DNA from 4 places in the Dactylosporangium sp. NPDC051484 genome. Region 4 is predicted to be linked to each of the others. Evidence: riboswitches for the same ligand, from Rfam matches in the RefSeq annotation. Region 4 holds a riboswitch; each other region holds the start of a gene.

Region 1 (7,066 bases), on a different contig from region 4:
ACGGTCAAGCTGGAGCTGCGGCCGATGACGTTCCTGGACAAGACCTCACAAGGCACCAGGTACTCCACCCGGGCGGCCAACGCGCTGGCCACGGTCGCCGACCGGGCGCCGGGGTCGGTATGGGCGTTGAGCAAGGCGCTGTACGCCAACCAGCCGCAGGAAGGCACCCCAGGACTGTCTGACCAGCGGATCGTGGCGCTGGCGGTCGAGGCCGGCGTGACGCAGGAGGTGGCGGACGCCTTCGACGCGGGCATCTTCAAGGCGTGGGCGGCCAAGTCCAACGACGATGCGTTCAAGGCGGGCATCGAAGGCACCCCCACCGTGAAGATCAACGGCAAGGTCTTCGCAGGCAACCTCTACACCGCGGGCCCGCTGACCGAGGCCATCGAACAGGCGGCCGGAGGGGCGAAGTAGTGGCTGGCCTGCTGGGCCGGCTGCACCGGATCCGGCACGCCAACGCCTGGCTCTTCACCACGATGCTGGTCTCGTCGTGTTTGAGCCTGCTCGCGTCGTTCGTGCTGTCGGTCGAGGCGGTCACGCTCGCCGCCGACCCGAACGCGAACCTGTCGTGCAACATCAACTCGGTGATCAGCTGCGGGACGGTCGGGAGCGCCTGGCAGTCACACCTGTTCGGGTTCCCGAACGCCTTTCTCGGGTTGATCGCCGAACCGGTGGTGATCACACTGGCGGTGGCGAGCCTGGCCGGCGTGCGCTTCCCGCGCGGGTTCATGTTCGCCGCCCAGGTCGTCTACACCGTCGGGTTGGTCTTCGCGTACTGGCTGCTCTATCAGTCGATGTTCCACATCGGGGCATTGTGCCCGTGGTGCCTGCTGGTGACCGTGTCCACCACGCTGGTGTTCTCCACCCTCACCCACGTCAACATCCGCGACCGCAACCTGTTCCTCCCGCCCCGCGTCCAGGCCGCGCTGTCCACGATGATCCGCGCCAACCTCGACCTCATGGTCGTGGTGATCTGGATGCTGGTCCTGGTGCTGGCCATCGTCGTCAAGTACGGCGATCGGCTGTTCGGCTGAAGACAACGATCGAGGTCTCCGGCGTCTGGCATCGGCCGAGAGGCACCAGATACCGGAGACCTCGCGCCTGCCTGACGGTGACGAGGCGACACGGCCTGACTGACGCGCGGTGGGTGGTGCCTGCCCCCGGGACGTCGGCGACGACCGTGCTGACCGGCGACGCGAACGTCTCCGGTCAGGCTCGGTTGTCCAGGGCGTCCGCACGCTCACCGGTGCCGGTCGGCGGCGGCTCGGCCGGTCCATGCTCGCCTCGTCCGCGCCTGGGCCAGAACGCCAATGCCGCGGCCACGCCGATCGCGACGACCATCAGGACGACGGGCAGCAGCGAGGCCACCACACCTGTCGCCTCGAACCGCAGCGCCGCCGCGACTACTGTCGGTGATCCCGCTGCCGGCGTACCGCTGTGCAGCGCGGTGTGCGCGCCGGCCGGCGCGATCGCGACGATCTGGGCCACACCGGCGGCGACAGCCACCACAATGGCGATCAAGGTACTCCGGACGATTCGTCCCCACAGTTGCGCAGCCAACCTCGCCGCCTTCCTCGCCATTCGACCAAGCTACTACGCTGCATAGTCACCAGACGCAGGGCAAAGGTTCCTGTGAGGCACACCGCTTTTCTCGCCCGTCGATCCATACCCCTTGCCCCGCGAGCGGGTCAGCCGGGTCGGCGGTAGCCGGTGATGGGCCGACCATCGAGTTTGGCCATGCGCACGTGGTCGCCGGTGGTGGGGGCATGCACCATCCAGCCGCCGCCGACGTAGAGGCCCACGTGGTGCAGGTCGCTGAAGAAGAACACCAGGTCGCCGGGGCGCAGGTCGGCGCGGGAGACGGCCTTGGTGTCATCCCACTGCCACTTGGTGTAGTGGCGCAGCGTGACCCCCGCGGCGGCCCAGGCGGTGAGGGTCAGGCCGGAACAGTCGTAGCCTCTCGGGCCGGACGCACCCCAGATGTAAGGCTTGCCGATGAGCTCGCAGGCCTTCTTCGCCGCGGTACCGCCGGGGCCGCCGAGGTATTCGACAGGGCAGGCGACGGGCTTCAGGGTGCCGGTGGCGCCGCTACTGCCGTACACCTGCTGGCGCAGCCTCTGCAGCTCGGCGATCTTGCCCTCGATCTGGGTCTTCTTCGCCGCGAGTTCGGCGTCCTGTTTGGTCTGCTCGGCGATGAGCGTATCCAGGGCCTGCTTGTCACCGGCGAGCTTGTCCCGGGTCTCGGCGACGCCCTGGATCTGGGCGCGTTCGTAGCGGGCGATCGCGTTGACCGTCGCGAGCTGGTCGAGCATGTCGGTCGGGGTGGTGCCGGCCAGCAGCACCTGCAGGGTGGTGACCCGGCCGGTCTTGTACTGGCGGACCGCGATGTCGCTGACCTTGTCCATCGCCGCGTCGACCTGCGCCTGCAGAGGTTGCAGCTGCTGCTGCAGCGCCTCGGCCTTGGCCCGGTTGTCCTTGAGCTGGGCGTGGACCTGGTTGTACTGCTCGATGGTGGGCTCGAGCTGGTTCCACATGTCGTCGATCTGCTTTTCCAGCTCCGCCGGCGTCGGTTCGGCCCGCGCCGCCCCGGTGCCGGCCAACAACACCGCGACCGCGGCGATGAGCGCGACGACGGAACGCGACAGCACCCGGCTGGACAGCCGTCTGGGGATTACTGTGTTGTGCGCGGCGTGGACACGGCAGGACGGCACGTGCGGGCAGGCTCCTTCTTCCGTCGGCCGCCTGCCGCGTGAGCTGACGGGTTTCGGGCGGGAAGCTCGCCCGACCGCGGATCGCTCAGAACCCCGGGAGGTCGCGATGGGTCCCCGGCTCGGCATCGACTCGGCGACGCCGGACATCCGCACCGACCGGAGGTGATCGGCGCCGGAGCCCGGCCGTAGCAGACCTTACGCACTGCCCCCAGCGCACACAAGTGCGTCTCCTACGATACGTAGGAGGACACCGTCGTCGATGACCTGCGCCCCGTGTGTCTCGCGCGGCCCTTCTGTGCGGTGAGGGTGGCGGCGCCCAGGAGGCTGAGGACCATCATGCTGGGCGCCGCCGTGCCCGGCCGTGTCCCCGAGCCACCAGGGTTCGGCCAGGACGTCTCGCCGAGTTGCTCGCCGGCGTCAGCGGAACTGGACGAAGACCGGGTTCGAGTAGAACCACAGGTCGTCCCACGGCGATTCCTTGCCGTCGGCGAGTGGCTCGGCCTCGTCGGTGCTGGTGCCGCGGACGCGGGCGTACACGTCGGTCTCGACGTTGCGCAGGGTGTGCTTGATGACGTAGTCCTTGCCCTGCTTGCGCCAGTCGCGGGGGCCGAACCGGGCGACCACCTTGGTGGTGGGGTTGGTGTCGGCGTCGAGGTTGGCGGACGGGCCGGTGACCTGGCCGACGATCAGGTCGACGCGGCGGACCTGCGGCCGGTCCCCGTGGTGGTTCGTGCCGTCCAGCGGACGGAACTTGATCTCGATCTCCACGTCGGAGCGGTTACGCCGGCTCAGCACGATGGTCTCACCCATCGCGGCGTTCTTGCCCTGGCCGCTGGCGGTGAGGTCGAGGCTGGTGATCAGGTCACCGGTGGTGACCCAGATCCGGCCGTTGCGCAGGCCGTCCATGATGTCGCCGTAGTCCTGCCGGGCGAGCACGTAGGTCTTGCTGTACTCCCCGGGCCAGAAGTCGGCGCCACCGCGGGTCCAGTGCACGTGCGAGTCGGAGGTGGCGGTGATCCACCACCGGCGTCCCTCGCCGAGCAGCGAGTCCCACAGGCCGCCGACGCGGGCGGTCATCTGGTCGTAGCCGCCGTGCGTCGGGTAGTTGCCGTAGGCGCCACGCGCACCGCCGTTGAGCGGAGCGGCCTGGTGACCGGGAGAGCCCTCGAAGCCGACGTAGATGTCGGGTGCGACGTTGTTGCCGTTGCGGAACTCGTGCGGGGTGTCCTGACCCCACACGCCCAAGCCGGTGGCCGACCGGGAGGCGTGGTGCGCGATCACCAGGGGCTTCTGTCGCAGACCCTTGGCGTAGCTGAGGAACTCGACCATCTTCGCCTCGGTGTTCCGGCTCGGGTCCGCCGGGAACGGGTCATTCTTGGCGAACTTGCTCTCCAGGTCGTAGAGCATCTTCGCCTCGTCGTCGTGACGCGGGATCATCAGCGTGTGGTGGTCCATCGCCGGCGCGTCGAACTCCATGCCCCAGAACTGCAGCACCTCGGGCACGAGCCGGCGGGACAGCAGCAGGTCGGGGTACGCCTGCTCCAGGTTCACCTTCGAGTGCGTCGGTCCACCGTGGTCCGTGCACATCGCCCACGTCAGGCCGAAGTTCTTTGCCATGATCGCGTTGGTGACGATCGGGTACACCGCGTCGGCACCCTTGGTGAACTTCGGCGGGTTCGTCTTCGTGTCGTAGTCGCCGCTGTACTCCGAGTGGATGTGGTGGTCACCGGCCCGCCACACCCGGCTGCCGCCACCACCACCGCGGTTGCCCGCCTCCGGGCCGTTGTCCTGCGCCCATGCCGCGTTCGCACCGACCAGCGGGCTCGCCGCCGCCAGGGTCGCTCCAACACCGGCGTACTTCACCAACTGGCGGCGCGAGAGCCTCGAGCGCTCAGCTTCTTCGATCTTCTCGTCCTTCAAGGACCTCACCTCGACTCCTCGGCCAGCACGTTCTACTAGGGAGTCTCGTAGTGCCGACCGAATACCCGGTGAACGAAGTCCGTCATGATCCAAAACAACGACCTCCGTCCGCTTGAAGCCCAGTTGCCGGCGGCCGCCTGACCGGTCGCCGCTTCAGTGCCGGGGACCCGGGGGGAATCCCGCAGCGCCCAGTGCGCGAACAGGCCAGGCGACCGTTGCCGGACGCCCTGTAGCCAGGCCCGCGCTCGGGCTTCGCTGCGTCTGAGTCGCTTGTACTTCCACCTCGCCCAACGCATCAGCCCCGCAGGGCCGGATTGATCTCCTCTGCAAGGTCAGCGAGGTTGCCGGTCGTGCGTCGATGCAGCCGTCAGGACGCGACCTTACGGCTCATATCCGTCAGCTTCCCCGGGGCCGCCGCGGGCAGAAACCCGGTCCGGGCCTTCCCACGACTCTTGTCCCATGCCTTCCGGGGACCAAACGCGTACCCACAGAACGTGAACGTCACCTGGTCGTAGTCCAAGCGACGCCGATCGTCCTTGCAATACACAATGCGCGTCTTGTCCGGGTGCAACCGCAACCCGATGCCCGCGAACCGACAACCGATCACCTGGCGCACCCGGTGCGCTTGGCGTTCGGTCACGCAGTGGACCACCACATCATCCGCGAACCGCTCGAACCCGATCCCGGGAAGCTCCCGGCTCATCCAGGTGTCGAAGCCGTAGTGCAGGAAGACGTTAGCGATCAACGGGGAGATCGGACCGGCCTGCGGCGTTCCCTTCGTCCGGTGGGTCAGGGTTCCGTCGGGCATCCGCATCGGCGCCTCGAGCCAGCGCTCCACATACAGCATGACCCATGGGTTGTCCGGGGCCAGTCGGGTATCGCGGCTAGCGCTTCGATCCCCTCGGCAACATCCCGGTACGCGGTGGTCCGGGAGCCGCCCGGCTCCCGGGCAGGGACTTGTCCTCGTTGTTGCGGAACCACACCAGCACCAGCAGCGCTTGGTGGCAGCAGGTCAGCGCCCGGGTTCCGCGGCGGGTGCGGCGTTCGGTGGCCGGCAGGCGCGACACGTAGTGGACCAGTTCCTCGGCGCGGCAGAGGACGGCACGACAGGCACCACGGACGAAGTCCTCATCTGTCGAGGGCTTCGCCCAGCTTCCAGCACTGTCCGACGTGGACGGTATGCCCGTGGCGGCCGCATCCCGACGGCATGCTCACTGAAATAGCATCAATCGGGAATCCACACCGGCGGCCCATGGGAACAGCGATTGCTTGTTCCCGCCGTGCGGAGCATTCGGCGGACATGCCGCCCGACCGTGCGCAGCGTTGCCGAAAGACGGCCACGATACACCGGTGGCCGTATATTGCCGCCGACCATTCGAGGCGTTGCCGGGCCGGCGGGCCGGCGCAGCTGTGGCGGGTGCGGCTTTCCCCGGACGAGCGTGGATGCGCGACGACGCTTCGGGACAGGGCCGGGCCGCCCGTCACCGTCCACGTGACGCGGCTCGGGACCGCAGTCGTTTGCCGCAGGGCTGCTCTCGGAACGTCGCGCCTGGTCAGGTCGTGCCTGGTCAGGCGGCGTGACCGGCGGAGGCGGCGAGGGCGGCACCGGCCCCTGCGCCGATCCGCCACGCTGGTCGATGACCGCCGGCGGGGTGTCACCGCGCAGACGGCGCAGCTTCTCGGCGTGCCGCCTGGCCAGGCCCCATTCCCGATGCCGAGCATGCTCCCGGCGGAACTGCTCATTCGCCGGACAATAACGACGCGACCTGGTTCGGTCGCGCATGGCAGCCAACTCCGTCCTCGAAAACAATCCCAGCTGCCCCATGGATGTAATTATCCCAGAACCCAACCGAACCCGCCGCCCCGAACGGCAGTCCACCATGAGGCGATCTCAACGAAAATGGCCGCGAAAGCAGGATGACACGCCCGGATCGTCTACATTGGACAACGATGGGCGGGCATGGAGCCCTCGGCGAGACCTACGCGGTTCCCGCTGACGGACACCGGCGACCGGGACGTCGCCGCGACGGACGCCGCGGGCCGGGCGCCGGGCCGGAGGACGGGCGGGAGGACGGGAGGACGGGAGGACGGGCGTGACCAAAGCCGCCCGGCCCAGCTGTGCCGGGAACCCGGGGAAATCGACTTAATTTAGTTCCGTGGAAAGTTGACATGCATATCGACGCACGGCGACGATCGATGCATGACCGGACCCGGGCGACTCTTCTCGCCCCGACACATCGCCTTCACGAGGCGACGCGTCATCGACAACATGTTGTCGGTGTCCATGCAGTGTCGTTGATCGACACTGCTTCTCCGGTGCGGTGATTTCCGGTCTTACCGCGCCATCTTCACAATCGTACGGCCGCATGAGCGCCGTAACGATGCCGTTCGCGTGCCCGAACGCAGATTCTAGGAGAAATCGCGATGGCAACAGG
Region 2 (7,066 bases), on a different contig from region 4:
AGCCGTCGACCTTGACCGGCTTCTGGGCCTTGCCGGGCCAGTAGAGGCAAGGCGCGTTGTACCACGCGTTGTCCCAGGTTAGGAACGGCGCCTGGAGGAACGTCCGCCAGTTGTCGCGCTGCCACTGGTTCCAGCTCTGCGGCCACTTCACATCGGTGCACTGCACCGCGTTGTAGACCGCGAAGCCGTTGTCGTCGCCGGGGCCGATGTAGTCCTCGTACGCGGCCACGATCACGTCGGTGTCGCGGTCGTTGGCCCAGCCCGCGAAGGCGTCGGCCAGGTCGAGCCACGTCGACTGGTAGTAGCCGGCGTTGAGGAAGATGTCGGTCCACTCGTCCGCGCCGACCACGCCGCCGGCGGGGTTGCCGCGCAGCTTGTTCAGCTCGCTGTACCAGCGCGCCTCGACCTGCTGCGCGGTGGTCCCGAGGTGGTAGACGCTGTCGTACTTGGCCAGCCAGCCGAACCAGATCTTCTCGTTGCGCTCGAAGTTCACGTCCTGGTCGAGGTTCGCCTCGTACCACACCTTGCGCACGTCGACGTTGCCGTCGAGCACCATGCGGCGCACGTTGTCCGGGTGCAGGGTGCCGTAGACCTGGCCGAGATAGGTGCCGTATGAGAAGCCGTAGTAGTTGATCTGCTTCGCGCCCAGCGCCTTGCGGATCGACTCCATGTCGTTGACCGAGTCGACGGTGCTCATGTGGTCGAGCAGCGCGCCGCCGGCCTTGCCGCAGTCCTTGGCGTAGTTCTTGGACCGGTTCAGCCAGGTGTTCTCGATGCTCTTGTTCCACGGGATGTACTCGGGCCGCGGGCCGTTGAAGTAGTCGTCGTCGCAGTGCAATGCCGGCACGCTGGAGCCGACGCCGCGCGGGTCGAAGCCGATCCAGTCGTAGGCGGCGCCCGCGCCGTTGGGCACGTACCCGCCCAGGACCGGCAGCGTCAGCCCGGACCCGCCGGGGCCGCCCGGGTTGACCAGCATGACGCCCTGGTAGTCCTTGTCGGCGACCTTGTGCTTGATGCGCGAGACCGCGATCTGGATCTTCTGCCCGTTGGGCTTGCTGTAGTCCAGGGGCACGGTGAGCAGGCCGCACTCGCCGCCGCGGCGCTGCAGGCCGGGGCTCGCGCACTGGCCCCACGGGATCGGGGCGGGACTGTAGCCATCCCTCCCGGGCGCGGCGAGGGCGCCCGAGGCCGGCGCGACGGCCGCGAGCGTGGCCGCGGCGGTGAAGAGGGCCAGCCCCTTCACGGTCCTGTTTCTCACGACAACCCTCCCAAATTTGCCCGGATGAGAATGTCCGGACAAGTGATTCGGGCCAACCAATGTCACGCAGATGCTTTCGGTCAGGGGGGCCGCGCGGAAGCCGTAAAACCCTTTCCCTCACCCCAGAAAACCCGTGTCGCGCGTCGAATCGACTCCGGTACAACGGTGTGATGCTGCGCAAGTACCCCCGGACGCCCCATCTGCAGGGTTCGAGACTGCAGCCGGGGGACCACGACCTGGCGCAGGTCGCCTTCGCCGAGCTGGCCGGCCGTCTCCTGGTCGTGGAGGAGAAGCTCGACGGGGCCAACGCCGCCATCAGCTTCGATGCCGACGGCGGGCTGCTGCTGCAGTCGCGCGGCCATTACCTGACCGGCGGCCCGCGGGAGAAGCAGTTCGCCCCGTTCAAGGCGTGGGCGGCCGGGGTGCGTCATCAGCTGTGGCCGGTGCTGCGAGACCGATTCATCGTGTACGGCGAATGGCTCTACGCCAAGCACACGGTCTTCTACGACGCGCTGGCGCATCACTTCTGCGAGTTCGACGTGTACGACCGCCGATCCGGGGTGTTCCTGTCCACGCCGCGCCGCCGCGAGCTGCTGGCCGGCCTGGGTATCGCGTCCGTGCCGGTGCTGCACGAGGGCTCTTTCGCCGACCTCGCCGCGCTCACCAGGCTCGTCGGCCCGTCGACCTGCCGTACCGGCGGCTGGCGGGAGGCCTTGCGGGAGGCGGCGGTCGCCGGCGGCGCCGACCCCGACCAGGTCGTGCGCGAGACCGACATGTCCGAGGACATGGAGGGCCTGTACCTCAAGCTCGAGGACGAGGACGCGGTGCTCGGCCGCTACAAGTGGGTCCGGCCCAGCTTCCACACGGCGATCCTCGACTCCGGCAGCCACTGGCAGGACCGGCCGATCGTGGCCAATCGGGTCCGGGCGTGAACGCGTTCGTGCGGCTCTGCCCGGCGCCGCCGTCCTGGGTCGTGCGCTGGGACGAGCTGCGTGAGCTCGATCCGGAGGCGGACGCGCACGCCAGCCGGACCGTGGCGGCCCTCGCCGGGCTGGACCACTGGCGGGGCCGCCCGCCGGCCGAGCGGGCGAGGCTGTTCGCCGCCGCCCTGCTCGTGGGCGGCAGCGACCCTGGCTCGGCCCGGCGCGGTGAGCTCGCAGCCCGGCGGCGGCTGTGGGAGATGGGCGTGCCGATCGCCTGGCGCGAGCACGTGTGTGCGCTCGTGCGCCACCGAGGGCTGCCGTTCGGCGCGCTGGAGCGCCCGGACCTCGACCGCGTCGCGTTCCGGGTCAGCCTGCTGGCCCGCAACGACGACCTCGCGTTGCTGGCGAGCGCCGACGTCCTCGCGCGGGGCGGATCCGGCGCCGGGGCGCTGCTCGACGAGGTCGCGCTCTTCATGGAGTACACCCGGGAAATCGGCTGCCTCGACGGACCGCGCGCCTTCGCCTCGGACCATGCGCGGTTCGAATATTTCCGTACCCCGGGTCGAGACCCCGGCTACGCGGCGTTCGACGACACGCGCTGCACGGTGACCGTGATGTCCGGGCTGCCGGGCTCGGGCAAGGACCACTGGATCGCGGCCAACCGGCCCGGGGTGCCGGTGGTCGGCCTCGATGACCTGCGCGACGAGCTCGGCGTGCGGCCGGCGGGCGACCAGGGCCCGGTGATCGCGGCGGCGTACGCGCGCGCCCGCGAGCACCTGCGCGCGGCCACGCCGTACGTCTGGAACGCGACGAACGTGACCCGGGCGCTGCGCTCGCGGTGCATCGGGCTGGCCGCCGGCTACGGCGCGCGGGTCGAGGTGGTGAGCGTGGAGGCGCCGCCGGACGTGGTGCACCGGCGCAACCGGGCGCGCTCCCGCCGGGTGCCGGCCGCGGTGATCGACCGGCTGGCCGGGCGCTGGGAGCTGCCCGACCCGACCGAGGCGCACGAGGTGCGCTGGGTGCTCAACGAGTAGTCGTGCGCGGCCGCCGCGTCGCCTGGCGCGACGGTTTCATGTCACCGTCACGCGGTGGTCACCCAGGGTTGATGACGGAGCGGGGTGCGGTCCCTGGCGGGCTGTGACAGGGTTGGGCCGTGGCGCTGATCCCGAACACGCCGAGCAGCGAGCCCTTGCCGCTGCACCGCGCGGCCCGCATCGAGGACGCGATCCACAACGTCCTCGAGCGGCGGCTGCGCCGGCGCGGATGGAAGGTCGCGGTCACCGCCTACACGGGCTACGGCGCCTGCGCCACCGCCGAGCGCCCCGGGTGGGTCCGGGTGCTAGGCCGCGTGCTGCTGGCCCGGATCGACCCCAAGCCGGCCAAGCGGCTCAAGAAGCTGCGCGGCTGGCGCTCGTTCACCGCGGTGTCGGTCGGTGACGCCCCGGTGCGCATCGAGGCCGGCGGCCGGACCTGTGAGGTGCGCTGCGACCGCGGCGGGTTCATCGACGTCGTCGTCGAGGCCGACCTCGCGCCCGGCTGGGCGTCCGTCACGCTGCAGAGCGAGGACAGCGCCGCCGTCGAGGCGCCGATCCGGATGATCGACCCCGGCACCCGCTTCGGCATCATCTCCGACGTCGACGACACAGTCATGGTCACCACGCTGCCGCGCCCGCTGCTCGCCGCGTGGAACACGTTCGTGCTCGACGAGCACGCCCGCGCCTCGGTGCCGGGCATGGCGGTGCTGTACGAGCGGCTGGTCAACGCCAACCCGGGCGCGCCGGTCTTCTACCTGTCGACCGGCGCCTGGAACGTGGCCGCGACGCTGACCCGGTTCCTCTCCCGGCACCTGTATCCAGCCGGGCCGCTGCTGCTGACCGACTGGGGCCCGCAGCCGGACCGGTTCTTCCGCAGCGGCCAGGCGCACAAGCGAGCGTCGCTGGCCCGCCTCGCCGAGGAGTTCCCGGACATTCGCTGGCTGCTGGTCGGCGACGACGGGCAGCACGATCCGGAGATCTACGCCGAGTTCGCCGCCGAGCACCCCGACAGCGTGGCCGCTGTGGCGATCCGGCACCTCTCGCCGACCCAGGCGGTGCTGGCCGGCGCGTTCCCGGGGGTGGCCGGCGGCTCCAAGCGGGTCCCGCTCAACGATCGGCGTTGGCTGGGCGCCCCCGACGGCGCCGGCCTGTGGCGACTTCTGCGGGACACGGAGATCCTCTGAGCCGCGCCGGATGGACCTGTCACCTCGCGGAAACGGCCGGTCGACGGTTGCCCTGCCGACCGGCCGCCCGCGAACGTGAGGATCACAGGATCGAGAGGTGTACGTGGTTCGTATGGTCGCTGGAGGGGTCTCCGGCGACGCCCGAGTAGTGGTGCCACCCGACCGTCGGCGTCCACACCTGCTTGAACCAGATGACGTACATGACGCCGAGGCGGTCGGCGTTCTTCACGAAGTACGTCGCCAGGGTGGTGCCGTAGGTGTAGTCGTCGCCGGTGGCCACCCCGCCGAAGCCGGGTTTGGTCTGCACCGAGAAGTCGCAGGCGCGGCCCTTCGGGTGCTCATACGGCCCGCTCGGGCGGTAGCAGGACACGAACCGCTTGAAGCCGTCCTTCTGCGCCTCCTGCATCGCGTGCAGCGTGCGCGGAGTGAGGCAGCCGCTGGTCGTGGGGTCCTTGACGCTGCACGACTCCTTGGGCAGCGACCCGTTGGCGTTACGCGGCACCGGGTTGGCGAGCGGCAGGTTGGCGGTGACGAAGCCCCTGCTCGGCCCACCGGCCTGCGCGAGCGCTTTCTCCGCGTCCTTCTTCTGCTGCTCGATGATGCGCTTCTGCTCCTGCTGCGTGGCGATCTCGCCATCGAGCGCCTTCTTCTGCGCGGCCTGGTCGTCCCGCAGCTGCTTGGCCTGGTGCAGCAGGTTGTTGTTGTGGTGTGCGATCTCGTTGATGGAGCCGGCCCGCTCGGCGAAGCTGTCCGGGGTCTTCGCGTCCATCAGCGCGGCGAACGTGGTGAGGGGGCCGGTGCGGTATGCCGCCGCGGCGATCGCGGCCACCTGATCCTGAATCACCGCCAGCCGCGCCTCGGTCGCCTGCAGTTGTGCGGCGAGCTCACCCTGATGCTTGACCGAGGCGTTCAGCAGATCATTGGCCTCGGACCACTTGCGGCTCGTGCTCTCGAGGACGGAGTTGAGCGTCGGGTTGGCGCTGGAGCCCTCGTCGCCGGTGTCGCCGCCGGGCTCGGCCGCGGCGGGCGTGGCGGCGAGCCCCCCGAGCACGATTGCCGCCAGCAGCGCGATGAACGTGCGCCGGTATGGATGTCGCGGTGACATCTGGTTCGTCGTTCCTTCCGTCGGCCGCCGACCGAGTTAGCTGACGGGTTCGGGACGGAACGACCCCTACCACCCTTCCGAGGAAGGGCGGATTCACCCCAACGTTACCGTGGGTCCCCGGCTCGCCACGGTGCGGCGATTGGGCGGCAGCCCCGCCCGGCACCGGGGGCGGTGCCCTCGTGGACGTGACCGTGGGTCACTGTACCTCGGCCAGTCCCGGGCTTGGGGTCGGCGTCGGCGTTCAGTTTCCGCTGCCGTACGGACGCGTGAGGATCTCGAGGTAGTGCCCGCTAGGGTCCTCCCAGTAGACGCCTCGACCGCCGTCGCGGGTGTTGATCTCGCCCGGCCGGTGCCGGGCCGGATCGGCCCAGTACGACAGGCCGCGGGCGCGGATTCGACCGAAGACCACGTCGAACTCGCTCTCGCTGACCAGAAACGCGTAGTGCTGCGGGTGGACCGGTCCGAGATCGTCGGCGAAGTCGAGGGAGACGTCGTTGTCGACCTGCAAGGTCAAGAACCGGCCGAAGGGTGCCGGCTTGTCGAGCCCCAGAATCTCGGCGAAGAACTCCGCCGACTCCTGCTTGTCGCGGACCGACACGATGGTGTGATTCAGTTGGACGGCCATACCCCTATAGTCCGCCCTTGCCAGTGGGCGGACCACTGGTACGCAAGGTGAAGTCGGTGGCCACCGAAGCTCCGCCGCGGCGGGCCGGACGCGGACAGCCGAGCTACTCGGCGTGTGCCCGGACGAAGAGGCCGATCCCGTCCAGCAGCCGGGCCAGGCCGAACTCGAACAGCTTGTCCAGGTCGAAGTCGAAGAGCGGGACTTCGTCCACCACCTCGGCGGCTACGGGGCGTGCTTCACCGTGCCCAACCCGGGCGACCTCGGCCACTGGTTCCTCATGTACAACGCCTCCGGCGGCCGGAGCGCGGCGGGACGGCCAAGGCCAGCCTGAGCTTCACCGCCGCGGACCAGTACCACCGCCTCGGGCGTGTGGAGCAGCAGCGGGTCCTCGCCGAGCGGATGGCCGGCGCCGGCTGGCGGGTGCCCGCCCTGCTCGCCACCATGCCGGACGCCCCGGATTTCTACTTCGACTCGATCTGTCAGGTGCGCGTCGATCGCTGGTCGCGCGGGCGGGTGTGCTGCTCGGCGACGCCGGCTACTGCGGGTCGCCGCTGGCCGGTCTCGGCACCAGCATGAGCCTGGTCGGGGCGTACGTGCTGGCCGGCGAACTAGCCGCCGCGGGCCGGGCGGAGGCGGCCTTCGCGGCCTACCAGGAGCAGATGGCGGCGTACGTGGCCAGCGGCATGCAACTGCCGCCCGGGGGCATGCGGGCCTTCGCGCCCAGGACCGCTGAGGTCCTTCGCTCCACCCGCCGACGGACGCCTTGATCACGGAGTGCTCATGTACCCCCTGGTACACGAGCGCTCCGTGATCAAGGCGCATCGTCGCCGCGGCCGGCTACGGGACCGGGTCGTGGGTGCCCTGCGGCGTCGACGGGTTGCAGCGGCGGATGCGGGCGGCGGTGAGGCGGGAGCCGACGACCAGCCCGTATCGCCGT
Region 3 (7,066 bases), on a different contig from region 4:
TCGTCGACGAACGCCACGATCGGCCGTTGCGGCGAGGCCACCGCGCGCAGCACCTGCACTACCGCGCCCTGCACCCGCACCTTCGCGGTCAGCGGATCCCCGGCATCGGGCGGCACCCCGAGCAGCGCCGCGAACTCCGGCAGCACCGCGCTCAGCAGCCCCGCGTTCGGGCCGACCGCCGTCAGGATCCGCTCGCGTACCTCGGCCAGCGCATCCTCCGGCTCGGCCAGCAACAGCCGGCCCAGCGCGCGAAACGCCTGCTGCACCGCGTCGAACTCCAGGTCCCGCCGGTACTGGTCGAACTTGCCCACCACGAACCAGCCGTCCCGGCCCGTCACCACCGGCCGCAGCTCGTCGACCAGCGCCGTCTTGCCCACGCCCGCCGCCCCGCTGACGAGGACCCCGCGACACCGGCCCGCCAGCGCGTCGCGGAACGCCGCCCGTAGCGCCGCCACCTCGCCGTCGCGCCCGACCAGCCGCGACGGCGGCAGCAACCGCAGCGGGACGTCGTACGCGCCGACCCGCAGCTCGGCTGCCGTGCGCGGCTCCGCGTCGCGCAGCAGCTCGAGGTCGTGGAGCACGCCGTCCGCGGTCTGGTACCGGTCGTCCGGCTCCTTCTCCAGCAGATGCATGATGATCTCGGACAGCGGGCCGGGCACGGCCGGGTTCACCCGCGCCGGCGGCACCGCCACGCGCGCCAGATGGTCGTGCGTGAGCCGCAACGGGTCGCCGGAACCGAACGGCGGTGCGCCGGTCGCCAGCTCGTACAGCGTCGCACCGAGCGCGTACAGGTCGGCTCGCTGATCCACCGAGCGGCCGGTGCGCCCGGTCTGCTCCGGCGCCAGGTACGCCAGGGTGCCGACGATCTCGGTGTGGTGCGTGAACGGCGGCCGGATCTCGGCGAACGACGTCGCCAGGGTGAAGTCCACCAGGCAGGGGGAGCCGTCCCGGGAGATCACGATGTTCGCCGGGGTGATGTCCCGGTGCATCACGCCGCGGTGGTGCATCCCCGCCACGGCCCGGGCCAGCCGCACGGCGAGCTCGATCAGATCGCCGGCGTCCAGCGGCTTCGCCACGGCGGCCAGGCTGGTGTCGCCGACGTCCTCGATCGTGATCGACTCGGGGTCTGCCGGCACCTCCACCAGTTGCGCGACCCCCGCGACGCCACGCAGTCGCTCCAGGATCGCCGACTCGTGCTGCACCCGTCGCTGCGCGTCCGGTCCCAGCGGCTCCTTGCGAATGACCGTGCGCCCGTCGACGTACAGCCGAGTGATGCGTGACCGCATCCCGTCTGTCTGCATCCGACACCTCCGCGCACACGTCACATCGTGCCTATACCGATTTGTGCGCGTGGGCGACCATTCGCAATGGTAGGACGAGAGTGCCGAATTCGCCGGTGGACCCGGTCACCGGCGGGGGGCGGGCCCCTCGCCGCGGGTGAAGGCCGCGCGGGACGGGCCGAGCCGGAGCGAATTTCCGGGAAACGCCGCACCTTTCCCCGAGTTGGGTCCGTACTGGTGGGTAGGCAGGGCAACGGCGGATCGGCGGTGGTAGCCCGGATGTCAGCTCCGCATCATGCACAGGGCACGGGGGTCGCCTCCGTCGGCGGTATGGACCGGTACGGGCCGCGGCGCCGGATCGTCGGCAGCACCCTGCTGGCGGTCCTGCTGGTGGTGCTCGCCGCACTGGTCGGCGTCGCCGGGCTGTCGACGGGCGTGCGGTCGCAGCCACCTGGCCCCCGGCCGTCGGTCGCCGCGCAGGAGAACGCGGCCCCGCCGGCCCTGTTCGGCGATGTGCCGAGCGACCCGCCGAGCGAGGCGGCACCGACGCCGACCGAGGCGCCCGACCCCGCGGCGATCATCTCGTCCGTGAACCGCAGCGTCGTCGACATCAACAGCACGCTGGGCCTGCGCAACGCCCGCGCGGCCGGCACCGGCGTCGTGCTCACCGGCACCGGCCTGGTGCTGACCAACAACCACGTCGTCGCGGGCGCCACCTCGATCACCGCCAGGGCGGTCGCCAACGGCCGGACGTTCCACGCCAGCGTCGTCGGCTACGACCGCTCCCACGACATCGCCGTGATCCAGCTGGCCGGCGCGACCGGGCTGCCCCGGCTCGCGGTGGCCGACTCCTCGTCGGTCAGGGTCGGTGACCCGATCATCGCCGTAGGCAATGCCGGCGGCGTCGGCGGGACGCCGACCGCGGTGACCGGTTCGGTCACGGCGCTGGAGCAGTCGATCACCGCCCAGGAGCCGGACGGCGGCGCGCAGCAGCTCACCGGCCTGATCCAGGTGGCCGCGGACATCCGGTCCGGGGACTCCGGCGGCCCATTGGTCGACCGGTCCGGCCGGCTCATCGGCATCAACACCGCCGCGTCCATCGAGGAACAGGGCCAGGCCGCGGGCGGCACCGGGTTCGCGATCCCGAGCAACACGGCGGTCGGCATCGCCCAGCAGATCCAGGCGGGCAAGGCGTCGCCGACGGTCCACCTCGGCCCGACCGCCCTGCTCGGCGTCGCCGCCGCCGACGCGGAAGGCCGGGCCGCCGGGGCCGCGGTGACCGGGGTGATCGCCGGCAGTCCCGCCGAGCGCGCCGGCCTCAGCGCGGGCGACGTGATCCGGTCGGTGGACGGCCGGCCCGTCGGCTCCGCCCGCGAGCTCACGTCCGTGCTCGACACCTACCACCCGGGCGACCGGGTCACGATCGCCTGGGTGGACCAAGCCGGTCAGTCAGGCACGGCAACGGTGACGCTGGCGGCCGGCCCGGCCGGCTGAGGCGTGCGACCCGGCGGTCAGCGCCCGCGCAGCCACGACATGAGGCCCGTCGACCGCTTCCGGCCGCGTTCGCAGGTGCACCGCTGCGCCTCGGGCACGCCGGCGAGCACCTCGTCGACGTGGTCGCCGCAGCCGGCGTAGGTGGCCTTGCCGCAGGCGCTACAGGCGACGCGCTGACACATCGTGTCGTCCTTCCGTTTCGGTTCCGGTCGACGCCCGGTGCGCCGGCCCACCCGGCGGTGGACGGGCGGGCCCGAGCAGCGTGCTCACCATCGGTGCGGCGCGTGTCGCGCCGGGCGCGGTGCGCATCGCGACCGGTGTGGCACCGACGGTACCCGGCCGGGTCTGCCGCGCCTCGGGACGGGCCGGGGGACGGGTCGCGAGGCGAGCCGGGGGGCGGGCCAGGGGGCGCCCGTCGGGCCGCGGCGTGATCGGCCGGCGGGCCGGCCGAGCCGGCTGGGCCGGCTGGTGGCGCACCAGGTCGCTCCAGGCCGGCGGCGTGAGCGGCCGGCTCGGCGTCTCAGGCTCGGAGCCCGGGCGTTGCGTGCCGGAATGTTCGAGGCTGGATTGTTCGAGGCTGGGCTGCGCGGTGCCCGGTTGATCGGTGTTGTGGCCGTGCTCGTGCAGCGGCCACCCGCGCCCGGCCAGCGCCGCGACGCCGAGGCCGGCAGCGGCCAGCAGCAGCGCCCACTGTAGGCCGAGCTGGTGCGCGCAGCACCCCCAGCCCACCGCGCCGATGCCCTGCCCACCGAAGAGCACGACCTGGTAGAACGCCAGCCCGCGCGCCCGTACGTGTTCGGGCAGGTAGCTCTCGATCGCCGAGTTGGTGCAGGCCAGCGCGATCACCCAGGCCGCGCCGGCGGCGACGAGCACGACGCCGACGGTGACCGGGTCGCGGCTGATGGCCACGATCACGAGCGCCGCCAGGAACACGCCCGCGGCGGCCGCCATGCGGTCCCGGGCGGGCAGCGCGCGCAGCCGCGGCTGGACGATCGCGCCGGCCACGGCGCCGGCGCCGAGCGCGCCGAGCAGCATGCCGAGTCCGCTGACGCCGAGGCCGAGCCGGTTGGCCGCCAGCAGCGGCAGCAGCGCCAGCAGAGCCGAGCCGGGCAGCAGGAACACCAGTGCGTGCCCGAGAATCCGGCGTACGACCGGCGTGCTGCGAACGTATCGCCATCCGGCACCGAGCGCCGCGCCGAAGGGCTCTGTGCAGCGTGGCGCCGACGGGCGCTCGGGACGCCAGGCGGCCAGCACCACGACGAACACGATGACGGTCACGGCGTGCAGCGCGAACACGGCCGACGCGCCGGCCCGTGCGATGAGGAAGCCGGCGGTGGCGGGGCCGGCGGCCCGCGTGACGTTGGCGCTGATCGCCCCGAGCGCCGAGGCTTGTGCCAGGTGCCGGCGTTCCACCAGCTCCGGGGTCAGCGACCCGAACGCGGGCATCGTGAAGGCCGCACCCACGCCGAGGGCGCACTGCAGCGCGAGCAGCGTCATCGACTGCATCCGCCCGTCCATGGCCAGACCCGCGAGCAGCAGGCCGACGAGGGCGGTGCCGAGCTGGACCCGGATGAGCAGGCGCCTGCGGTCCACCAGGTCGGCCAGCACGCCGGCCGGCAGGCCGAGCACCAGGATGGGCAGCATGCCCGCCGCCTGTACCAGCGTGACGAGGATGTCGGCGGCCGAGTGCCGTCCGTTCGCGCCGGCACCGCCGGCGGCGAGCCACTGGGCGCCCACGACCTGCATCGCCATGCCGGCGTTCGCGGCGGCCATGGCGAGCCACAGCGCGCGGAAGGTGCGGCAGCGCAGCGGTGCCCAGGGGGAGTTGGAGTGGGTTGCTTGCGGGTGCGTGGTCGAAGACCGGGAACTCACGGTGACGAGAAACCTTCTCGGGCCGGGGTTGATGCCGACCAGTGTTTCTGAATGCGTATGAGCCGGGCATCGCTGCCACCGGCCGTCCGGGTCGCCCGGCTACCCGCATGCCGCCATACCGGCTGGCAGGTAGGCCTGCGGCGTCCGTTTGCAGGACCCGGTTGAACGCTTGGCAACCCCCGTACCGGCCAGTAGGGTCAGGCGGTCCGGGCTGGTCGTCTGCCATTTCGAAATGGCGCCGGCACGGACCCGCCGAGTCGTGCGAACGAGCCGGGGACCCACGCAGTCCCGGGGTGAATCCGCGGGCGTCAACGCCCGCGGTAGGGCACTTCCAGCCCGAATCCGTCAGCTAACCCGGTAGGCGGCATCGGAAGGAGACTTCAACGGTGTACGACCTCTGGCATGGCGCGCCCCCTAGCCGCGGCACCCGCACAGCACCCCTGCGGGACACCACCGCACGGTAGGACATCGGGCAGCACAAGGCCGCACCGGCCCTGCTGCCTGGCGCTCGACGGCTGAGCTCAGACCCCGTCTCCGGACCCCTCCCCGCACCGCTCGCGGCCCTGCCGCCGCGCAAAGCGGGCGTCTGACGCCGCCGCGATGCCGCCTCTCGAAGAGCCACGACGCTTCCGCGTTCCCGTCGCACGACGGCACGCCCGCCACGGCATCGCCGTGCGGGCCGCCCTCGCCTGCCCTCGTGCCGGTCCGTGCGGCGAACGCCGTGGCTCAGCGTCGCCATTCGAATTCGCCGACCACGTACGGCAGCCTGCTTTGGAGTACCACATGCGTCACCGATCGATTCGTCCACTGCTTCACCGCACCACCACCCACCGCCTGTACCCGGCGGTGCTGGGCTCGGCCGCCCTGCTCGTGGCCGCCGTCACCACCGGAGTGCTGTTCAACCAGACCGAGGCACCGGCCGGGGCCCACGACACCGCCGTCGCCGCGCTGGGGGCCGCGGACGGGAACAACCGCCCGGCGATCGGCGCCGCGCCGGCGAACCCGGAACCGACGACCGCGGCCCCCGACGCGCCGGCGGAGAAGGTCCTGCAGTACGACTTCCAGTTCCAGCCGAACTACTACTACTGCGGGCCCGCCTCGACCCGCATCGTGCTGAGCGCGGACGGCGTCAACATGTCCCAGGACGAGATCGCGAGGAGGCTCGGCACCACGACCAGCGGCACCAACTCGGCCGCCGAGACCACGCGGGTGCTCAACAGCGTGCTGGGCAAGGACGTGTACCAGACCCGGTGGATCCCGGGGCAGCGCGCGACGGACGAGGAGGCCGCGCGCGTTCAGCAGGACGTCGTGCGGGCCATCAGCGGTGACCGCGCGATCGTGGCGAACATCGTCGGCGGGGCGACGGACGAGGTCGGCGTCTATCACGAGTTCCCGGGCGGCCACTTCATCGCGATCGTCGGCTACCGCGACAACGGCCGCGCCGTCCAGGTCGCCGACCCGTCCGGCATGTTCGGCCCGAAGACGTACTGGATGGCGACCAGCAACATGGCGCACTGGCTGGCGGCTCGCGGCTACTCCGCCTGAGTCGCACCGCAGGGCCGGCTCGACGAGCCGGCCCCACCCGGTGCGGCTCCCCGCAACGTGCGTCAGCGGGGCTGCGGCAGGAAACGGTGCCGGGCGAGCGCCGTGGTCGTCTCGGCCGCGAGGCCGACGATGAACGCGGTGATCGCCAGCAGCACCACCCAGACCCAGATCTGGTACGCCGGCGGGCGCGCGTAGGCGAGCCAGTGCAGCCCGAAGGTGGCGAGCGCGGCGTAGGGGAACGCGAACGCCCAGAACCCGGGGGCGAAGCGCAGGCGCCGGTACAGCCCGATGAGGCGTACCTGGACGAGGGCGGTGAGCAGCGTGTAGCCGCCGAGCACGAAGGTGCCGGCGTCGACCCGGCCCCGGGTGACAGCCAGATAGGCGATCCCGGCGAGCGCGGGCGGGGCGACGTCGATCGCCAGCGTCGGCTGCAGCTGCGCAGGCAACGGCGGGCGGAAGTACAGCCGAGCCAGGATGATCGACCCGATGAGCAGCCACGACACCAGGCCGAACCCGAAGAACATGCGGGCGAGTCCCGGCCAGCCGGCCATCGCCGCGCCGATGGCGGCGATCAGCCCCCCGGCGACGGCGGGCAGCACGTATCCGGGATGCAGCCGGTCCAGGTCCAGCCCGCCCATGATCCACTGGCCGGTCAGCCAGCCCGCCAGCACGACCGTGGCCACGGCGAACAGCCCGAACAGCCACCGGCCCGCGGTGGGGGCATGCGGCATCAGCCCGATCGACAACAGCATGCCGACGATCGGGGCCAGCGAGACGAACGGGGCCTGGACCGGATCGCTCAGCTCCGCCGCCCAACTCCCCGGCCGCCGCGGCACGTCGGACACGTAGCCGGCCAGGAGCACCAGCCACACGAC
Region 4 (7,066 bases):
ACGGCGAGCGCGTACACGTTGACCGCCCGCAGGCCGTCCTGCGGCAGCGGCAGCGGGATGCGGTGGACGCCGGGCGCCTCCTCGAAGGCCCCGGGCTCGGTCCAGGCGGTGCTCAGGACGTCACCGCGCCGGTCTCGGCGTCGCGCGGCGACTGCTCGTCGACCGTCACCTGGTGCATCTCGTCGGGGGCCTCCAGCAGCATGTCCGCAGGGTAGCCCAGGCAGCCGTAGCGCTGCAGCGCGCCCACCACGCCGGTGACGTGGTGGGCGTGTCCGGCGGTTGAGCGGGAAGATCGTGTCGGCGGCGGCGAAGGCGTCGAGCCCCTCGGCCACTTGGTAGGACAGGCCGTCGCCGCCGGTGACGAGGCCCGGGGCGGCGCCGCACACGTGCACCTCGTAGGGCATGCTCGGGCGGCTGGTGAACACCTGGGCCGGGATGCCCACGTCGAGCGGCTTCGCCCCGTCGAGCACCAGCACGACCACGCGGTGGTTCCCCTCGGCCATACCGCCCCCTTCCGTCGCCCGTGCAGCGTCGCACCGCCGGGTCCGGGCCGACAGTGGCGAGATTGCCACGTACCGCAAGTTTCCCGCCATCCGCCGGGAACCTCCGTGCGGCCAGGAGGAAGACCGCGCTGAGCCTGCGGCTGCGGCGCCCCGCCGGGCGCCGCAGCCGGCGGCATGTACTACGCGACGGCGCTCACGACCTGCTCCGCGAGGGTCTGCCACTTGGCGTAGGCGTCCGGGAACGCCGACACCTGCACCGTCTGCGCCGCCACGGTGACCGGCATCTGCTCCCAGCCGGAGACCTTCATCAGCGCCGCGTAGAAGCGGCGCGCGGACTCGGCCGGATTCATCAGCTGGGTGACGCTACCCCAGTTCGGCCGCTGCTGGAACAGGCCGACCGAGTCGTGGTCGCTCCCGACGCCCTCGTTGGGCAGGTTGAGCGAGTCCGGCACGTTGGGGTTCGCGAGGTTGCGCAGATGGCTTTCCTGCAACGCGGTCGCGATCGCCACCACGAAGGCGCGGTGCGGCAGGTCCAGTTGCTGCCCGACCTGGATGATCGTGACGGCGTTGTTCATCTCGGTCTGGGCCAGCCCGCCGACGGGGCTGTGGACCGTCGGCGACGACGTGGCCGGCTTCGGCGGGGCCGCGGCAGTGGTATTCGCGGGTGACGGAGGGCTCTGCGCCGGTGACTGCTTCGGCTGCGTGCCGGCCGGGGACGACGGCTGCCGGCCGGGCTCGTCGCCCCTGCGCGCGTCGCCACGCGACGCGCGGTTCTCGGCGTCCGCCGCCCGTTCGCCGTCGCTCTGATACGCGGTTTCGGCCTGTGCCACGGTGTTGTCCGGTGCGGTGCCGGGCGACGGGGATAGGAACAGCGAACCGATCGCCGCGAACGCGATGACGACCCCGGCCGAGTACAGGCCGGTCCTCGTGCGGGCCGCCGAGTGGCGGCCGCGGCGGTAACGTCGCAGGTGACGCAGGCCGCGCCGGCGCGGCTCGGGCTCATCGGCAGGCATGAGGCGACCTCACGACCGGTGGACGGTGTTGCTTGCGGTATTTCACGAGAACCTCGACAGTTGTGCTGAGAACGCGGCTGCTGCTGGACTGCGGACGGCGGCGCCGCTGGTGCGGGCCGGCACGGAACGAGGGCACGGGCCATCGCCCGTCCACAGGGGACGGTGGGGTGGGTGCCTGGTGTGCCGGTGCGACCGGTGGGCGCGCCGGGAACGGTTACCGGACCGGGCGATGCCCTTGCTGTGCCGGTCGGCTTCCGGGGCCGCGGGTCGAGGTGTGACGCCATGCGAGGGCGAGGGTGTGCACGTGATGCTCCTTCCGATACCGCCTACCGGGTTAGCTGACGGATTCGGGCGGGAGGATCGCCCTACCTCACGGCGCGTGGCCGCTCGGATTCACCCCAGTTGCGCTTGGTTCCCCGGTTCGTGCGAGCACGACTCAGCGGGTCCGCCGCGGTGTCACCCTCCACAGTGACGGCCGACGCAGCGAACGTCATGACCATAACGGCTGCGTATACGTAGGTGAACCCCCTGCGGGGAACTGACAAGGTGCGCGCGGCGGCCCGGCGTTCTGCCCTCGCCGCGAACGTTTTGCCTGGTGGCGGCTGTCGTTCCGGCTGGGCGACGGATGGATTCGCCCGCGGCGGGGATGACGGGCGGTGCGCGCCGATCGATGCCCGCTCCTGGCTCGGCCGGGTCAGAAGTCGCCGGCGTTGCGGCGCAGCTCCGTGATCACCTCGATGAGTGAGCCGACGGTCGCCGGTGCCAGCCAGGGTGCGGCGAAGACCTCGGTGTTGAGCTCGGCCGTCGCGGCCTCGGCGAGCTCGCGCCCCGCGTCGAGCAGCTCGACGATGGTCGAGCGGCGGTCGGCCGGGTGTGGGGTGCGCCGCACGAGCCCGGCGGCCTCGAGGCGGTCGACGGCGTTGGTGACGCTGGTCGGGTGCACCTGGAGCCGCTCGCCGATGAGGGCCATGGGCAGCGAGGACTTGCGGCTGAAATACAGCAGCATCAGCACCTCGTATCGGGCGAAGGTCACGCCGTGGGGCTTGAGCACCGCCTCGACGCGGGCCAGCGCGATCTGGTGGGCGCGCATGAGGGACGTGACCGCGGCCATGCCGTCGGCGGCGTGTGCCCAGCCGTGCTCGGCCCACAGCCGGCGTGCCTCGGCGATCGGGTCGAGGGGAAGGCCGCTATTGGTCGACACGAAGGTCATGATAGCGGTCGGGGTAGCTGTGTGGACGTCATATAGTCGGACACCCTACTATCTAGCCCATGAGTCTCCACGTGCCGGCCAATCCCGTCCGCTTCGTCACCGCGGCGAGCCTCTTCGACGGCCATGACGCAGCCATCAACGTCATGCGCCGGCTGCTGCAGGCTCAGGGCGCCGAGGTGATTCACCTCGGGCACGACCGCAGCGTCGACGAGGTCGTCACCGCGGCCGTGCAGGAGGACGTGCAGGGCGTGGCGATCTCGTCCTACCAGGGCGGACACGTCGAGTACTTCGAATACCTCGTCGACCGGCTCGCCGAGCGCGGCGCCGGGCACGTGCGGGTCTACGGCGGTGGCGGCGGCGTGATCGTGCCGGAGGAGATCGCGGCCCTGCGCGAGCGCGGTGTGCGCATCTTCAGCCCGCAGGAGGGCCAGCGGCTGGGCCTGCCCGGCATGATCAACGTGCTGATCCGCGAGTGCGACACGGACCCGGTGCGCGGCCAGGTCGACGTGGCGGCGCTGCTGGCCGGCGACGAGACGGCCCTGTCCCGGGCGATCACCACGCTGCAGGCGGGCGCCGACCCGGACCTGGCCGCCGCGGTGGGGGAGGCGGCCCGCCGGCGCCCCGTGCCGGTGCTCGGCATCACCGGCACGGGCGGCTCCGGCAAGTCGTCGCTGACCGACGAGCTGGTCCGGCGGCTGCGCCGCGACTGCGAGGACAAGCTGCGGGTCGCCGTGGTCGCCATCGACCCGACCCGCCGCCGCGGCGGCGGGGCGCTGCTCGGCGACCGCATCCGGATGAACAGCATCGCGCCCGGGGTGGTCTACTTCCGGTCGCTGGCGACCCGCGTGCAGGACGGCACCGTTCCCGCGCATCTGGCCGACGTCGTCGCCGCGTGCCAGGCCGCCGGCAACGACCTCGTCATCGTCGAGACGCCCGGCATCGGCCAGGGCGACGCGGCCATCACCGGCTACTCCAACGTCTCGCTGTACGTCATGACGCCCGACTTCGGCGCCGCCAGCCAGCTCGAGAAGATCGACATGCTCGACCTCGCCGACGTCGTGGCGATCAACAAGTTCGAGCGCCGCGGCGGCGAGGACGCGCGACGCGACGTCGCCCGGCAGCTGGTGCGCAACCGCGAACAGTTCGGCACGCCATGGGATGAGATGCCGGTCTTCGGCACGAGCGCCGCCCGCTTCGGCGACGACGGGGTGACCGCGCTGTACCACCACCTCAAGGAACTGCTGTCCGGGCACGGGTTCCCCAGTTTCCCGGGCGTGCTGACCCCCGTCGCCGGGCGGGTGTCGACCGGGCTGACGTCGGCGCTGCCCAAGGGCCGGGAGCGATACCTGTCGGAGGTCGCCGAGGCGGTGCGCGGCTACCACGCGACCACCACGGCGCAGGCCGCCGTCGCCCGGCGCCGTCAGCACCTCACCACCGCCCGTGACCTGCTGCCCGGCGAGGAGGCCGTCGCCCAGCTGTTGGAGGCGACGGAGCGGGAGCTCTCCGGCGAGGTCCGTGAACTGCTCGACGCGTGGCCGGCGACCCGCGAGGCGTACCGCGGCGACGAATTCGTCTACCGGGTCCGGGAGACGGAGATCCGTAGCCCCCTGACCCGCCAGACGCTCTCCGGCAGCCGCATCCCGCGCGTCGCGCTGCCCCGCGACGGCGACGACGGCGAGCTGGTCCGGTTCCTGCGCGCGGAGAACCTGCCCGGCGCGTTCCCGTTCACCGCCGGGGTCTTCCCGCTCAAGCGCACCGGCGAGGCGCCGGCCCGCATGTTCGCGGGGGAGGGCGACCCCTTCCGCACCAACCAGCGCTTCCACCTGCTCAGCGCCGGCCAGCCGGCGACGCGGCTGTCGACGGCCTTCGACTCGGTGACCCTGTATGGCCGCGATCCCGACCGGCGCCCGGACATCTACGGCAAGGTCGGCACCTCGGGAGTGTCGATCGCCACCCTCGACGACATGCGCGAGCTGTACGCCGGCTTCGACCTGTGTGACCCGAAGACGTCGGTCTCCATGACGATCAACGGGCCGGCGCCGACGATCCTGGCGATGTTCCTCAACGCCGCGATCGACCAGCAGACCGCGGCGTTCACGGCTGAGCACGGGCGGGAGCCGGACGCGCAGGAGGCGGCGGCGATCCGGGCGCGGACCGTGTCCACCGTGCGCGGCACCGTCCAGGCCGACATCCTCAAGGAGGACCAGGGCCAGAACACCTGCATCTTCTCCACCGAGTTCGCGCTGCGCTGCATGGCCGACATCCAGGAGTGGTTCATCACCAACCGGGTGCGCAACTTCTACTCGGTCAGCATCAGCGGCTACCACATCGCCGAGGCCGGCGCCAACCCGATCAGCCAGCTCGCGTTCACCCTCGCCAACGGCTTCACCTACGTCGAGGCGTACCGCGCCCGGGGGATGGACGTGAACGACTTCGCGCCCAACCTGTCGTTCTTCTTCTCCAACGGCATGGACGCCGAATACACTGTCATCGGCCGGGTCGCCCGCCGCATCTGGGCCGTCGCCATGCGTGAGCGCTACGGCGCCGACGATCGCTCGCAGAAGCTGAAGTACCACATCCAGACGTCGGGCCGCTCGCTGCACGCCCAGGAGATGGACTTCAACGACATCCGCACCACGCTGCAGGCCCTGTGCGCCATCTACGACAACGCCAACAGCCTGCACACCAACGCCTATGACGAGGCCGTGACCACCCCCAGCGCCCAGTCGGTGCGCCGGGCCCTCGCGATTCAGATGATCATTGACGCCGAATGGGGCCTGTCCGTGACGGAGAACGCGCTGCAGGGCTCGTACATCGTGGACCTGCTCACCGACCTCGTCGAGGAGGCGGTCCTGGCCGAGTTCGACCGCATCTCCGAACGCGGCGGCGTGCTCGGCGCGATGGAGACCGGCTACCAGCGCGGCCGTATCCAGGACGAGTCGATGCTGTACGAGCAGCGCAAGCACGACGGGTCGCTGCCCATCATCGGGGTCAACACGTTCCTCGGCGCGCCCGGCGGCGACGAGGCGACGACCGGCCTGGAACTCGCCCGCGCGACCGAGGACGAGAAGGAGTCGCAGGTTCGCCGGCTCGCCGACTTCACGACCCGCAACGCCGCGCAGGCCCCGGCGGCACTGGAGCGGCTGAAGACGGCGGCCGGCCAGGGCGACAACGTCTTCGACGCTCTGATGGACGCCGTGCGGTACTGCACCCTCGGCCAGATCAGCGATGCGTTCTTCGAGGTGGGCGGCCAGTACCGCCGCAACGTCTGAGCGTCGCACGAGCGCCCTCTTCCTCGCCGCGAGCCCGTGCGACCACGGTTCACGGGCTCGCGGCGAGGAAGAGGTAGGCGGCGAACACGAGCAGGTGAATGCCCGCCTGCATGAGCGTGGCGCGGCCGGGGAGCACCGTGAGCACGCCGATGATGCCGGTGAGCGCGAGCAGCACCATCTGCGTGCCACCCAGGCCCAGCACCAGCGGCTGGCCGATCCAGATCGAGGCGACGGCGATCGCCGGGATGGTGAGCCCGATGCTCGCGATCGCCGAGCCGAGGGCGAGATTCAGGCTGACCTGCACCCGGTCGCGCTGCGCGGCGCGCGCGGCGGCGATCGTCTCGGGTAGCAGCACCAGCAGTGCGATGACGACGCCCACCACCGACTGCGGCAGGTGCGCGGCCTGCACGCCGGCCTCGATGGCCGGTGACACGATCTTGGCGTCGCCGACGACCGCGATCAGCGCCACGACCAGCAGCACCAGGCTGATCAGTGCCGCGCTGACCGGCGGCGGCTCGCTCTGCTCGTCGACGTTGATGAAGTCTTTCTCGGCCGCGACCGGCAGGAAGTAGTCGCGGTGCCGCCTGGTCTGCACCAGGACGAACAGCCCGTACAGGGCGAGCGAGGCGACGGAGGCGAACGCCAGCTGCGCCGGGGTGAATCGTGGCCCCGGACGGGTCGTGGTGAAGGTGGGCACGACCAGGCTCATCGTCGCCAGGGTGAGCACCGTGGCGAGAGCGGCGCCCGTGCCTTCCGCGTTGAACTCCGCCACGTGCTGGCGCAGGGCGCCGATGAGCAGCGTGAGGCCGACGATCCCGTTGCAGGTCACCATGACGGCCGCGAAGACGGTGTCACGGCCCAGGGTCTGCGCCTTCGTCCCGCCGTCGATCGAGAGCGCGACGATCATGCCGACCTCGATGATCGTGACCGCGACCGCGAGGATCAGCGCGCCGAACACCTCCCCGACCCGGTGCGCCACCACCTCCGCGTGGTGTACGGCCGCCAGGACCGCGCCGGCCAGGAGCACGACGACCACCGCGATGACGAATCCGGGCAGTGTGCGGTGCC

The links. A riboswitch is a leader RNA that binds a small molecule or an ion and turns the genes downstream of it on or off. The one in region 4 is predicted to bind cyclic di-AMP.
Region 1: linked by a shared signal. The riboswitch ahead of AB0367_RS04120 (NlpC/P60 family protein) and the one ahead of AB0367_RS18160 (hypothetical protein) in region 4 are both predicted to bind cyclic di-AMP.
Region 2: linked by a shared signal. The riboswitch ahead of AB0367_RS22595 (hypothetical protein) and the one ahead of AB0367_RS18160 (hypothetical protein) in region 4 are both predicted to bind cyclic di-AMP.
Region 3: linked by a shared signal. The riboswitch ahead of AB0367_RS29785 (C39 family peptidase) and the one ahead of AB0367_RS18160 (hypothetical protein) in region 4 are both predicted to bind cyclic di-AMP.

Annotation. Positions count from the first base shown of each region.
Region 1 covers NZ_JBFAZX010000002.1:27,800-34,865, forward strand. Annotated here, with positions in the region: gene AB0367_RS04105 (thioredoxin domain-containing protein) at 1-414, shown strand, start outside; gene AB0367_RS04110 (vitamin K epoxide reductase family protein) at 414-1,034, shown strand; gene AB0367_RS04115 (hypothetical protein) at 1,210-1,521, opposite strand; gene AB0367_RS04120 (NlpC/P60 family protein) at 1,689-2,711, opposite strand; cyclic di-AMP (ydaO/yuaA leader) riboswitch at 2,724-2,857, opposite strand; gene AB0367_RS04125 (phosphoesterase) at 3,129-4,640, opposite strand; gene AB0367_RS04130 (reverse transcriptase domain-containing protein) at 4,999-5,469, opposite strand; partial or broken gene AB0367_RS04135 (IS5/IS1182 family transposase) at 5,514-5,707, opposite strand; gene AB0367_RS04140 (TauD/TfdA family dioxygenase) at 7,056-7,066, shown strand, end outside.
Region 2 covers NZ_JBFAZX010000013.1:169,794-176,859, forward strand. Annotated here, with positions in the region: gene AB0367_RS22575 (alpha/beta hydrolase) at 1-1,258, opposite strand, end outside; gene AB0367_RS22580 (RNA ligase family protein) at 1,429-2,190, shown strand; gene AB0367_RS22585 (AAA family ATPase) at 2,187-3,215, shown strand; gene AB0367_RS22590 (phosphatase domain-containing protein) at 3,335-4,399, shown strand; gene AB0367_RS22595 (hypothetical protein) at 4,482-5,504, opposite strand; cyclic di-AMP (ydaO/yuaA leader) riboswitch at 5,514-5,660, opposite strand; gene AB0367_RS22600 (VOC family protein) at 5,746-6,129, opposite strand; gene AB0367_RS22605 (hypothetical protein) at 6,499-6,705, shown strand; gene AB0367_RS22610 (hypothetical protein) at 6,702-6,896, shown strand; gene yidD (membrane protein insertion efficiency factor YidD) at 6,967-7,066, opposite strand, start outside.
Region 3 covers NZ_JBFAZX010000025.1:8,809-15,874, reverse strand. Annotated here, with positions in the region: gene AB0367_RS29805 (AAA family ATPase) at 1-1,301, opposite strand, end outside; gene AB0367_RS29800 (trypsin-like peptidase domain-containing protein) at 1,560-2,774, shown strand; gene AB0367_RS29795 (hypothetical protein) at 2,792-2,956, opposite strand; gene AB0367_RS29790 (MFS transporter) at 2,934-4,646, opposite strand; cyclic di-AMP (ydaO/yuaA leader) riboswitch at 4,887-5,025, shown strand; gene AB0367_RS29785 (C39 family peptidase) at 5,430-6,191, shown strand; gene AB0367_RS29780 (hypothetical protein) at 6,254-7,066, opposite strand, start outside.
Region 4 covers NZ_JBFAZX010000009.1:122,074-129,139, forward strand. Annotated here, with positions in the region: gene AB0367_RS18155 (MBL fold metallo-hydrolase) at 1-503, opposite strand, end outside; gene AB0367_RS18160 (hypothetical protein) at 683-1,516, opposite strand; cyclic di-AMP (ydaO/yuaA leader) riboswitch at 1,825-1,968, opposite strand; gene AB0367_RS18165 (MarR family transcriptional regulator) at 2,211-2,717, opposite strand; gene icmF (fused isobutyryl-CoA mutase/GTPase IcmF) at 2,786-5,998, shown strand; gene AB0367_RS18175 (ionic transporter y4hA) at 6,048-7,066, opposite strand, start outside.